2 regions of the Geodermatophilus sp. URMC 63 genome follow, and region 2 is predicted to be linked to the other one. Evidence: riboswitches for the same ligand, from Rfam matches in the RefSeq annotation. Region 2 holds a riboswitch; the other holds the start of a gene.
The links. Region 2 has a riboswitch for S-adenosylmethionine ahead of ACWIZO_RS05570 (bifunctional o-acetylhomoserine/o-acetylserine sulfhydrylase). Riboswitches for the same ligand answer to the same signal wherever they lie in the genome.

Region 1 (6,481 bases), 1.0 Mb from region 2:
TCCTTCGTCGAGGGCACCGGGCTGATGCCGCACCTGTCCGGCCGCGACAACCTCACCCTGTACTGGGCCGCCACCGGCCGCCCGGCCGCCGACGCGCACATGGACGAGGCGATCGAGGTCGCCGGCCTGGGTGCGGCCATCGACCGCCCGGTGCGCCGCTACAGCCAGGGCATGCGCCAGCGGGTGGCGATCGCGCAGGCGATGCTGGGCCTGCCCGACCTGCTGGTGCTCGACGAGCCGACCAACGGGCTGGACCCGCCGCAGATCCACGCGATGCGCGAGGTGCTGCGCTCCTACGCCGCCACCGGCCGCACGGTCATCGTCTCCAGCCACCTGCTCAGCGAGATCGAGCAGACCTGCACGCACGTCGTGGTGATGGCCAAGGGGCAGAAGATCGCGCAGGGCACGGTCGAGGAGATCGTCGGCACCGGCGGGTCGGTGCTCGTGGGCCTCGCCGCCGACGACGACGCCGACCGGGCGGCCGCCGTCCTCTCCGGCCTGCCCGGCGTGTCCGTCGAGCGCACCGACGAGGGCCTGGTCGCCGACCTCGGCGACCGGATGTCGCGCGCGGCGGCGCTGCAGGCGCTGGTCGCCGCCGATGTCGCCGTCGACCAGTTCACGCCGCGCCGCCGCCTGGAGGACGCGTTCCTGGCCCTCGTGGGGGAGTCGTGACCGTCGACCACGAGAACGACGGCCGCGGGAGCATCGCAGCGAGCGCCAGCGAGCGAGGAGCGGACCGAGGCCGGAGTCGAGCCATGACACAGCACGTCCAGCCCACCGGCGCGGTCGCCGGCTACCGGCCCGAGCGGACGCTGCGGCTGTCGGTCGAGCTGCGCCGGCAGTTCAAGCGGCGGCGCACCATCGGCGTGTTCGCGCTGATGGTCGCCCTGCCGCTGGTGCTCATCGCCGCGCTGCAGCTGGGCGCCAGCGAGGAGGCGCAGACCAACAGCCGGATCAACCTCGTCGACGTCGCCACCGCCAGCGGCCTGAACTTCACGCTGTTCGTGCTGTTCGCGACGACGGGCTTCTTCCTCGTCGTGGTCTACGCGCTGTTCTTCGGCGACACCGTCGCCAGCGAGGCGCAGTGGGGGTCGCTGCGCTACACGCTGGCCACCCCGGTGCCGCGGAGCCGGCTGCTGCGGCAGAAGTTCGCCGCCGCGCTGGTGCTGTCGGTGGCCGCGCTGCTCACCCTGGCGGTCGTCGCGGTGGTGGCCGGCGGCATCGCGTTCGGGTTCGCCGAGATCCAGACGCCGATCGGGGTGACCCTGCCGCAGGGGGAGGGGCTGCTGCGGCTGGCCGGGATGCTCGGCTACCTCGCCGTCCACCTGCTCGTCGTCGGCACGCTGGCGTTCTGGCTGTCGACGATCACCGACGCGCCGCTGGCCGCCGTCGGCGGGGCGGTGTTCACGATGTTCGTGTTCGCGATCCTCGACCAGGTCGAGCAGCTCGGGTCCCTGCGCGACTGGTTCCCGACGGCGGAGGAGTTCGCCTGGACCGACCTGCTGCAGACGCCGGTCGACTCCTCCGACCTCTTCCGCGGCGTCGTCCAGTCGCTGGTCTACGCCGCGGTGTTCACCGCCCTGGGCTTCCGCCACTTCGCCCGGCGCGACGTCACCAGCTGACCACTGTGCACCGTCGCTTCTTGACAGCTTTAGCGGATTTTACGCTGCACTGTTAAAGTAGCTTAAACTTGTAAAGTTGGAGGGTCGGTGGATCGAGCCAACAACCCCTACACGCCTTAACGCCGGGGCGCCGCCCCGCTACTTGGCTGGTCGCCGTACGGAAGTTGACGACTTCAGGACACTCCTCCGGCGACTCGGGCGCGGCTATACGGAGCAGTCGCTGGTCATCACCGGTCTGCGCGGCGTCGGGAAGACGGTGCTGCTCGGTCAGTACCAACGCATCGCGGCCGAAGAGGATTGGGTCGCTGTCGACGCCGAGGTCTCGAAGAACGCGTCCTTCGGACCTCAGATCGCCAACTTGGCGCGGCGTGCCTTGCTGTCCATCTCGCCCAAGGCTCGTTGGTCCGAGAGAGGGCGTAGAGCTGCTGCTGTCGTCAAGTCCTTCTCCCTGACGGTCCAGCCAGACGGGACGCTGACAGCAGGTCTGGATGTCGAGGCTCAGGCCGGCCGAGCGGACACCGGGAACTTGAACGACGACTTGGCTGACCTCTTCGAGGCCGTTGGTGAGGCGGCGGTGGATCAAGGCCGTGGCGTCGTCTTCCTGTTCGACGAGATCCAGTTCTTGAGCAAGGTCGAGCTGGAGGCTCTGATCGGTGCGGTGCACCGGACGGTTCAGCGACAACTGCCCGTGACCTTCGCCGGGGCAGGCCTGCCCCAGCTGCCCGGGCTCGCTGGGGACGCGAAGTCGTACGCCGAGCGACTCTTCAAGTTTTCGATGATCGGAGAACTGCCGATCGGCGCTGCCGCCGAGGCCCTGACCGAACCGGCTCGACTGGAAGGCGTCGAGTACGAGCTCGACGCGGTGTCGGCCATCATCACGTACACGGAGGGCTATCCGTACTTCATCCAGGAGTTCGGTCGTGCGGTGTGGAACCTCGCCCGGGGCCGAAGATCACCGCGGCTGATGCCCGGGCGGCGGAGGATCTCGTCGAAGCAGAACTCGACGAGAGCTTCTTCCGAGCATGCGTGCAGCGCTCGACCCCGGAAGAGCTGCGGTACATGCGCGCCATGGCGGAGTTGGGGTCGGAGGCCCAGAAGGCCGCGGAGGTCGCGGACGTCCTCGGCCGGACCTCCGAGCAGGTGGCTCCGCTGCGTGCGCGCCTCATCAGCAAGGGCCTGCTCTTCACTCCCCGCTATGGCTTCGCGAAGTTCACAGTGCCTCAGTTCGACCGGTTCATGCGCCGCTACATGGCGCTCGAGAAGGTGCCGCCAGCTTGAGCGTCGCTATGAGGAGCCGAGACTGGCCCTGATGGCCTGCGCCCAGCCCTCGCCCATCGCCCCGCGCGTGACGGTCGCGTTGGGGACGGCGGCCAGCAGGTCGTCCATGCCCTCGACCTCGGCGCCGTTGGCCGTGATCCACAGCCGGCCGACGACGGGCGCCATCTCCAGGTCGCTGGCGCTGTCGCCGACCGCGACCGCGTCGGCGGAGTCGATCCCGCGGCGCTCGAGGTCCCAGGCGATCGCCGCGCCCTTGGTGATCCCGCGCGGCATGAGGTGGTAGACCCGAGCCAGCTGTCCCTCCGGCGCCAGGCGCAGCCGGGCCGAGGCGGGGATCGCGCCGTTGTCCTTCAGGGTCAGCCAGCCCAGCCCCCGCTCGGCCAGCCACGCGTCGACGGCGAGCGGGTCGACGTAGCCGCGCAGCAGCGCGTCGCCGGAGTGGGTGGTGTGCCAGGGCGCGTGCCACTCCAGCCGGCCGGGGTGGGCGGCGCAGAGGGCCTCGACGACGCCGAGCCCGGCCATGACGTCCATCGGCGTGCGACCGGCGTGCTCGGCGGGCAGCTCGCCGGTGAGCTGGTGGCGCGCCCGGCCGCCCTTCCAGGTGACCAGCGAGCCCAGTTCGGCGATGGCGCCGTCGGCGGCGAAGATCCGCCCGGCCTCGGTCACCTGGTCGACGGTCCGCCCGCTGACGATCACCAGCGCGACGCCGGCGGTGTGCAGCTCCAGCAGCGCGGCGGCGGGCTCGGCGGTGGGGACGCCGTCGGCGGTGTGCCAGAACGACCCCCGCGGGCCGACCATCGTGCCGTCGAGGTCGGTGTAGACGATGCGCGCAGCCACCCGACCAGCATGGCCGGGCGCCGGGGCGGTGCCGGAGGCCGGGTAGAGTCTCGGGCGTTCCACTCATCCAGAGGGGCAGAGGGACACGGCCCGGTGAAGCCCCGGCAACCGCGCGGCGCGAGCGGCGAGAGGTGCCAATTCCGTCCCGCGCGGCTCGACGGCCCGCCGCGGGGAAGATGAGGAGGTAGTCGTCGCATGACCCTGACCGCTCCCGGTTCCGTCCAGGCCGACTCCGCTGCCGGCGGCCCCGTCGCCCCGAGTCCCGCCCGTGGCCTGGTCTGTCGCAACTGCGGCGCCACCTTCGGCCTCATCGCCGAGCACGCCTGCGCCCAGTGCTTCGGGCCGCTGGAGGTCGACTACGACCCCGAGCGCATGCGCGCGGTGACGCGGGAGCAGATCGAGGCCGGCCCGCAGAACATCTGGCGCTACGCCGCCCTGCTGCCCGTGGGCCAGGACCCGGCCGACCGCGTCTCCCTCGACCCCGGCATGACGCCGCTGGTGCGCGCCGACCGGCTCGCCGCCGAGCTCGGCCTCACCGGCGGGCTGTGGGTCAAGGACGACTCGGCCAACCCCACCCACTCCTTCAAGGACCGCGTGGTCAGCCTCGCGGCCACCGCCGCCAGGCGGCTGGGCTACGCCAAGATCGCCGCCGCCTCCACCGGCAACCTGGCCAACTCGGTGGCCGCGCACGCCGCCCGCGTCGGGCTGCCCTCCTACGTCTTCATCCCGGCCGACCTCGAGCCGGGCAAGGTGGTGCAGTCGGCGGTCTACGGCCAGACCCTGGTCGCCGTCGACGGGTCCTACGACGACGTCAACCGGCTGACCAGCGAGCTCGCCGAGACCGACGAGTTCGAGGACACCGCCTTCGTCAACCAGAACGTGCGGCCCTACTACGCCGAGGGCTCCAAGACGATGGGCTACGAGATCGCCGAGCAGCTCGGCTGGCGGATCCCGGCCCAGGTGGTCATCCCGATGGCGTCGGGTTCGCTGCTGACCAAGGTCGACAAGGCCTGGCGGGAGCTGGCCGCCGCCGGCATCGTCGAGGCCACCGAGTGGCGGGTCTTCGGCGCCCAGTCGGCCGGCTGCGACCCGATCGCCACCGCGTTCGACAACGGCTGGGACGTCGTCAAGCCGGTCAAGCCCACCGGCATCGCCAAGTCCCTCAACATCGGCAACCCCGCCGACGGCCCCTACGCGCTCGACGCCATCCGGCGCACCGGCGGTGCCGTCGGCCGGGTCGGCGACGAGCAGATCGTGCAGGGCATCCGTGACCTGGCCCGCACCACCGGCGTGTTCGCCGAGACCGCGGGCGGGGTGACCGTGGCCGTGCTGCGGCAACTGGTGGAGGACGGGCGGCTGGACCCCACGAAGGAGACCGTCGTCCTCAACACCGGTGAGGGCCTCAAGACCCTCGACCCGCTGGAGCCGGTGGTCGGCCCCACGCACCGCGTGGAGCCGTCGCTGAGGTCGGTGCGGGCGGCCGGGCTCATCCGGTAGGGGCGTACGCTCGTCCCTGGCGCCGGTCCGGGTGAGCAGCTCCCCCGATCGGGCAGCAGTCGTGCGTGGGGTGACTCCCCACCTGGCTGTCCCTGATGTACGTTCTCGCGCGGTTGTCAGTTCCACGTTCGTGTCCGACGGGCGGAAGAGCTGTACCCGGCCCCCGGAACCCGGGGTCCGTCCGCACGCACGAACGTGGGAGCACACGTGGCACAGGGCACCGTGAAGTGGTTCAACGCCGAGAAGGGCTTCGGCTTCATCGCCGTCGACGGCGGCCAGGACGTCTTCGTCCACTACTCGGCCATCCAGATGGACGGGTACAAGAGCCTCGACGAGGGCCAGCGGGTCACCTTCGAGGTCGTCCAGGGCGAGAAGGGTCCGCAGGCCGACGCGGTCCGCACCGCCTGAGAACCACCTCTGCACGCCCACCGAGGCCCGGGTCCCCGACAGGGGAGCCGGGCCTCGGTGCCGTGTGCCCGCGGTGTCCTCCTCCCGGTGCTCCGCGGCCGGCCGCCGTGCGGCGGGGTGTGGCCCCGGGCTCCTCGCCGCGGGAGGCTGCCGCAGGAGGCGCGGCCGGCGCCGGGGGACGAGGGGGTGCCATGTCGCGCATCGCGATCGTCACGGGTGGTGCATCCGGGATCGGACGAGCCCTGGGCGCGGCGCTGGTGCGTCGTGGGGACCAGGTGGTCCTCGCCGACGTCGACGGCGCGGCAGCCGAGGGGACCGCGGAAGGGCTGCGCGCCACCGGACCCGGCACGGCCACGGCGGCTGCCGTCGACGTGCGCGACGCCGACGCGGTCGCCGCGCTGGTCGACGAGACCGCGGAGCGGCACGGCCGGCTGGACCTGCTGGTCAACAACGCCGGCCTCGGGATCGGCGGACCGGTGGAGGAACTCAGCCCGGCCCACTGGGACCGGACCGTCGACGTCAACCTGCGCGGGGTGGTGCACGGGGTGCAGGCCGCCTACCCCCTGATGCTGCGGCAGGGACACGGCCACATCGTCAACACCGCGTCGCTGGCCGGTCTCCTGCCGGGACCGGGCATGGCCCCCTACGCGACGACGAAGTGGGCGGTGGTCGGGCTGTCCCTCAGCCTGCGCGGCGAGGCGGCGCGGCGGGGGGTCCGGGTGAGCGTGGTCTGCCCAGGGGGCATCGACACCCCGATCCTCGACAAGGGGATGCCGGCGGACCTGCCGCGCGTGCCGACCGCCGAGGCGACCGACACCCGCGCCGCGATCACCCGGATG
Region 2 (6,481 bases):
GCCGTACCCGGTCGCGGCCTCCCACAGCCGCGCGCCGTCGAGGTGCGCGACCGTGCCCCGGTCGTGCGCCCACGCGGCCTGCGCGACCACGTCGTCCCAGGGCGGCAGCGGCCCGCCGAGGTCGCGCTGCGGCAGCTCCACCACCAGCGCGGCCGGCGGCTCGGCCACGTCGTCGAGCTCGGCGCGCAGCAGCACCCGGTGCCGGTCGCCGACCGGGCGCTCGACCAGGCCCTGCAGCCGCGCCAGCGCGCCTCCCTCGTGGCGGAACAGGTGGCACTCGGGGTGGCCCACCACCGTCTCCCGGCGGCTGCGCCCGGCGTGCACGCGCAGCACCGACTGCTGGGCCATGGTCCCGCTGGGCAGGTAGACCGCGGCCGGCTTGCCCAGCACCTGCGCGACCTCGGTCTCCAGCTCGGCGACCACCCCGCCCGTGCCGTACCGGTCGACCGCCGTGTCCGCGGGGATCGTGGCCAGCAGGTCCGCGGCGCGCACCGGTCCGTGGCCGCTCAGCGCGCGGTCGCAGGCCAGGCGCAGGGCGTCGAGGTCGTCGTCGCTCACCCCGCCAGTCTGTCGAGATCGCGCGATCTCGCACGCGCGGGGCCACCAGGACGTGCGGGATCGCGCGATCTCGGCGGGGAGGCTCAGGTGCCGAGCAGCTCGCGCACCAGCGCGCCGACGGCACCGGCCTCGACGAGGAAGCCGTCGTGCCCGTGCGGCGAGGACACCACCCGCAGCGGGACGCCGAGCGCGTCGGCCACCCGCTGCTGCAGCTCCAGCGGGTAGAGCCGGTCGCTGTCCACCCCGGCGACGACGGCCCGCGCGGTCACCCGCGACAGCGCGGCCTCGATCCCGCCCCGGCCGCGGCCGACGTCCCAGGTGTTCATCGCCTCGGTGAGCACCACGTAGCTGCCGGCGTCGAAGCGGCGGGCGAGCTTGTCGGCGTGGTGGTCGAGGTAGGAGGCGACGGCGAAGCGGCCGTCGTCCTGCACGGTCGTCCCGAACCGCTCCTCCAGCTCGACCGGGCTGCGGTAGGTGAGGTGCGCGATCCGCCGGGCGACGCCGAGCCCGGCGACGGGGTCGGCGCGGATCGCGGCCTGCTGGGTGGTCTGCGTGCCGATCTGGTCGGCGGTCGCGGCCGCGCCGGAGGCGAGGAAGAGCAGCCCGGCGACCCGCTCGGGCAGCGCCACCGCCCACTCCAGCGCGCGCATCCCGCCCATCGACCCGCCGACGACGGCCGCCCACCGGCGGACGCCGAGCGCGTCGGCGAGCGCGGCCTCCACGAGCACCTGGTCGCCGACGGTCACCTCGGGGAAGCGCGCGCCCCACGGGGCGCCGTCGGGCGCGGTCGAGGACGGCCCCGTCGTCCCCTGGCAGCCGCCCAGCACGTTGGCGCAGACGACGAAGAGCCGCCCGGTGTCCAACGGCGCCCCCGGCCCGACCAGCGGCGCCCACCAGCCCGGGGTCGGGTGCCCGGGCCCGGCCGGCCCGGTGACGTGGCTGTCGCCGGTCAGCGCGTGCTCGACGAGCACCGCGTTGCCGCCGTCGGGCGCGAGCGTCCCCCAGGTCTCGTAGGCGACCCGGACGCCGGGCAGCACCCCGCCGCGCTCGAGGCGGACCGGTCCGTCCAGGTCGAGGAACAGCCGGTCCCCGGCGGGGTCGCCGTCGCGCCACCCACCGGTGCGCGGCGGGGTGCGGGACGCCGGGACGTCCCGCACCCCCGTCATCACGCCCCCTTGGCGGCGCGGAACCCCGCCTCGAGGTCGGCGAGGATGTCGTCGATCCCCTCCAGCCCGGCGGCCAGGCGCACCAGCCCGGGCGTGACCCCGGTGGTCTGCTGCTCCTCGGGCGTGAGCTGCGAGTGCGTGGTCGAGGCCGGGTGGATGACCAGGCTGCGGACGTCGCCGATGTTGGCCACGTGGCTGTGCAGCTCCAGCGCCTCCACGAAGCGCCGGCCGGCCTCGACGCCGCCGCGGATCTCGAAGGCCAGCACCGCGCCGGCGCCGCGCGGGGCGTAGCGCTGCTGGGCGGCGTGCCACGGCGAGGACGGCAGGCCGGCGTAGTGCACCGACTCGACCTCGTCGTGCGCCTCGAGGAACTCCGCCACCCGCTGGGCGTTGGCCACGTGCCGCTCCATCCGCAGCGACAGCGTCTCGATCCCCTGCACGACCAGCCAGGCGTTGAACGGGCTGATCGCCGGGCCGAGGTCGCGCAGCAGCTGCACGCGGGCCTTGAGTGCGTAGGCCGGGGCGCCGAGGTCGGCGTAGACCACGCCGTGGTAGGTCGGGTCCGGCGTCGTGAACCCGGGGAACCTCCCCGACGTCCAGTCGAACGTGCCGCCGTCGACGATGACCCCGGCGATCGCGGTGCCGTGCCCGCCCAGGTACTTGGTGGCCGAGTGGACGACGACGTCGGCGCCGTGCTCCAGCGGGCGCACCAGGAACGGCGTGGCGATGGTGTTGTCCACGATCAGCGGGACGCCGTTGCGGTGGGCCACCTCGGCGACGGCGGCGATGTCGAGGACGTCGCCCTTCGGGTTGCCGATCGACTCCCCGTAGAGCGCCTTGGTGTTCTCGCGCACCAGCGACTGCCAGCTCTGCGGGTCGTCGGGGTCCTCGACGAAGGACACCTCGACGCCGAGCTTGGGCAGCGAGTGGTGCAGCAGGTTGTAGGTGCCGCCGTACAGCGAGGCCGAGGCGACGACGTGGCTGCCGGCCTCGGCGACGTTGAGCAGCGCCAGCGTCTCCGCCGCCATGCCGCTGGCCACCGCGAGCGCCGCGACGCCGCCCTCCAGCGAGGCCACGCGCTGCTCGAGCGCGTCCTGCGTCGGGTTCATGATCCGCGTGTAGATGTTGCCCATCTCGGCCAGCGCGAAGAGGTCCGCGGCGTGCTTGCTGTCGCGGAACTGGTAGGCGGTCGTGGCGTAGATCGGCAGGGCGCGGGCCCCGGTGGTGGGGTCGGGGCTGGTGCCGGCGTGGACCTGCCGGGTCTCGAAGCTCCAGCTCTGCGGGTCGGTCACGCGCCGTCTCCTCTCGTTCGGGAGACCCCGCGGCGCACGGAGGACTCCGTCCTGCCGGGCGGCGGGTGCCGCGCGGCCGGCTCTTCCCCTGGAGCACCTCGGACGGAGAGAGGTTGCCGGGCAGCCAGCCAGGTGCTTGACGCTGCCTCTCGTGAGCCTGCGCCGACCCTAGCGGAGCGGGCTCCGGCTCAGGCGGGGGTGAGCCGGGCGAGCACCTGGTCGAGCCGCACCTGGTCGCCGGCCGCGACGAGCAGCTCGACGACGCCGTCGGCCGGGGCGCGCAGCGTGTGCTCCATCTTCATCGCCTCGACGACGACCACCGGCTCCCCGGCGGCGACGGCCTGCCCGTCGGTCACCGGCACCGCGATCACCGAGCCGGGCATCGGGCTGGTCAGCTCCGGGGGGTGCGCCGCGGCGCTGTCGGGCCGCAGCACCACGCGGCGGGCCCGGCGCAGCGGCCAGTCCGCGCCATCGGCGTGCACGAACAGGCCGTGCCCGTCGCCGTGCCCGTCGCCGTCGGCGGCGACCAGGCAGCGGGACCGCACGCCGTCGCGGACCAGCGCCAGGCCGCCGTCCTCGGCCGCGCAGGACAGCGTCCCGGCGTCGGCGCCGTCGAGGGTGGCGCGGGCCGCGGCCGGCGTGCCGGTCAGCGCCACCGTGCGTGGCCGGCCGCCGGCCTCGAGCCGGACGGTGAACGGCGCGGCGTCCCCCAGCCGGAAGCCGGTCGGCGCGCTCCACGGGTCGGCCGGGTCGGCCGCGGCCCAGGCGGTGAGCCACAGGTGCGCGGCGGCGGCGAGGACGGCGAGGTCGGGCACCGGCGGGGCCGCGTAGGAGGCGGCCACCCGGTCGAGCAGCGCGGTGTCCAGGTGCCCGGCGCGCACGTCGGACTCGGCCAGCAGCGCGCGGACGAACCCGACGTTGGTGGTCACGCCGAGCACCGCGGTGTCGCCCAGCGCGCGGTCGAGCGCGGCGAGCGCGGTGGCCCGGTCCGGGCCGTGCGCGACCACCTTGGCCAGCATCGGGTCGTAGTCCGAGCCGACGACGGTGCCGGCCGCGACGCCGGAGTCGACGCGGGCGCCGGCGGGCTCGGCCAAGGCGAGCACCCGCCCGCCGGTGGGCAGGAAGCCGCGGCCGGGGTCCTCGGCGTAGACCCGCGCCTCGACCGCCCAGCCGGTCAGCGCGACGTCGTCCTGGCCGAACGCCAGGGGCTCGCCGGCGGCCACGCGCAGCTGCTGCTCGACCAGGTCCAGGCCGGTGACCAGCTCGGTGACCGGGTGCTCGACCTGCAGGCGGGTGTTCATCTCCATGAAGAAGAACTCCTCGGGCCGGTCGGCCGAGACGATGAACTCCACCGTGCCGGCGCCGGTGTAGCCGACGCTGCGGGCCGTGGCGCAGGCGGCGTCGCCGATGCGGGCGCGGGTGGCGGCGTCGAGCAGCGGCGAGGGCGCCTCCTCGACCACCTTTTGGTGGCGGCGCTGCAGGCTGCACTCGCGCTCGCCGAGGTGGACGACGGCGCCGTGGGCGTCGGCGAGCACCTGCACCTCGACGTGCCGCGGCCGCTGCACGAACCGCTCGAGGAACAGGGTGTCGTCGCCGAACGCGGCGGCGGCCTCCCGGCGGGCGCTGACCAGCGCGGCCGGCAGGTCCGCGGCGTCCTCGACCACCCGCATGCCCTTGCCGCCGCCGCCGGCCGAGGGCTTGACCAGCACGGGGAAGCCGATGCCGGGGGCCGCGGCCACGAGGTCGTCGTCGGTGAGGCCGGGCTCGGCGGTGCCGGGGACGACGGGCACACCGGAGGCGACGACGGTCCGCTTGGCGGTGATCTTGTCGCCCATCACCCGGATCGCCTCGGCCGGCGGGCCGACGAAGACCACGCCGGCGTCGGCGAGCGCGCCGGCGAGGGCCGGGTTCTCCGACAGGAAGCCGTAGCCGGGGTGCACGGCCTGCGCGCCGGTGGCCCGGCAGGCCTCGACCACCCGCGGCACCGACAGGTAGCTCTGCGCGGCCGGGGCGGGGCCCAGGCGGTAGGCGACGTCGGCGGCGCGGACGTGCGGCGCGTCGGCGTCGGCGTCGCTGTACACGGCGACCGAGCGGATGCCGAGCCGGCGCAGCGTGCGGATCACCCGGACGGCGATCTCGCCCCGGTTGGCGACGAGGACGGTGTCGAAGGTGCTCATCGCTCGACTCCGCACTCGTTCGGATCGTCGGTGGCCGGCGGTTCCGGCAGGTGCGTCGTCTTCGGCACGGCGCTCACATCCGGAAGACGCCGTAGGCGACGTCGTCGAGGGGGGCCTGGGCGCACGCGGACAGCGCCAGGCCGAGGACGGTGCGGGTGTCGGCGGGGTCGAGGACGCCGTCGTCCCAGAGCCGCGCCGTGGAGTAGTAGGGGTTGCCCTGGGCCTCGTACTGCGCGCGGACCGGCGCCTTGAACGCCTCCTCCTCGTCGGCGGGCCAGTCGGTGCCGCGGGCGGCCAGCCCGTCGCGGCGGACGGTGGCCAGCACCGAGGCGGCCTGCTCGCCGCCCATCACCGAGATGCGGGCGTTGGGCCACATCCACAGGAAGCGGGGGGAGTAGGCCCGGCCGCACATCGAGTAGTTGCCGGCGCCGTAGGACCCGCCGATGACGACGGTCAGCCTGGGCACCCGGGCGCAGGCGACGGCGGTGACCATCTTGGCGCCGTGCTTGGCGATGCCGCCGGCCTCGTAGTCGCGGCCGACCATGAACCCGGTGATGTTCTGCAGGAACAGCAGCGGGATGCGCCGCCGGTCGCAGAGCTGGACGAAGTGCGCGCCCTTCTGCGCCGACTCGCCGAACAGCACGCCGTTGTTGGCCACGATGCCCACGGGGTGCCCGTGCAGCCGGGCGAAGCTGGTCACCAGCGTCGGCCCGTAGAGCGCCTTGAACTCCTGGTGCTCGCCGCCGTCGACGAGCGTGGTGATCACGTCGCGGACGTCGTAGGGCGTGCGGGGGTCGACCGGCACGAGGTCGTAGAGGTCGGTCTGCGGACGGACGGCGTCGCGCGGCGGGGCGACCTCCCAGGCCGGCGCCGCGGGCGGGGCCAGCGTCGCGACGATGCGGCGGACGATCTCCAGGGCGTGCTCGTCGTCGTCGGCCAGGTGGTCGGTGACCCCGGAGACGCGGCTGTGCAGGTCGCCGCCGCCGAGGTCCTCGGCGCTGACCACCTCGCCGGTGGCGGCCTTCACCAGCGGCGGGCCGCCCAGGAAGATCGTGCCCTGCTCGCGGACGATCACCGACTCGTCGGCCATCGCGGGGACGTACGCCCCGCCGGCGGTGCACGAGCCCAGGACGGCGGCGACCTGCGGGATGCCCCGGGCGCTCATCGTGGCCTGGTTGTAGAAGATCCGGCCGAAGTGCTCGCGGTCGGGGAAGACCTCGTCCTGCATCGGCAGGAACGCCCCGCCGGAGTCGACCAGGTAGACGCACGGCAGCCGGTTCTGCAGCGC

Region 1: another riboswitch for S-adenosylmethionine. It lies ahead of thrC (threonine synthase); the one in region 2 lies ahead of ACWIZO_RS05570 (bifunctional o-acetylhomoserine/o-acetylserine sulfhydrylase).

What each region holds. Positions count from the first base shown of each region.
Region 1 covers NZ_CP199956.1:2,145,638-2,152,118, forward strand. Annotated here, with positions in the region: gene ACWIZO_RS10375 (alpha/beta fold hydrolase) at 1-672, shown strand, start outside; gene ACWIZO_RS10380 (ABC transporter permease) at 756-1,622, shown strand; partial or broken gene ACWIZO_RS10385 (ATP-binding protein) at 1,765-2,265, shown strand; gene ACWIZO_RS10390 (hypothetical protein) at 2,550-2,900, shown strand; gene ACWIZO_RS10395 (HAD family hydrolase) at 2,907-3,737, opposite strand; SAM riboswitch class I at 3,798-3,920, shown strand; gene thrC (threonine synthase) at 3,933-5,234, shown strand; gene ACWIZO_RS10405 (cold-shock protein) at 5,442-5,642, shown strand; gene ACWIZO_RS10410 (SDR family NAD(P)-dependent oxidoreductase) at 5,834-6,481, shown strand, end outside.
Region 2 covers NZ_CP199956.1:1,132,008-1,138,488, reverse strand. Annotated here, with positions in the region: gene ACWIZO_RS05580 (threonine aldolase family protein) at 1-558, opposite strand, end outside; gene metX (homoserine O-acetyltransferase MetX) at 642-1,724, opposite strand; gene ACWIZO_RS05570 (bifunctional o-acetylhomoserine/o-acetylserine sulfhydrylase) at 1,724-3,016, opposite strand; SAM riboswitch class IV at 3,059-3,173, opposite strand; gene ACWIZO_RS05565 (acetyl/propionyl/methylcrotonyl-CoA carboxylase subunit alpha) at 3,205-5,193, opposite strand; gene ACWIZO_RS05560 (carboxyl transferase domain-containing protein) at 5,267-6,481, opposite strand, start outside.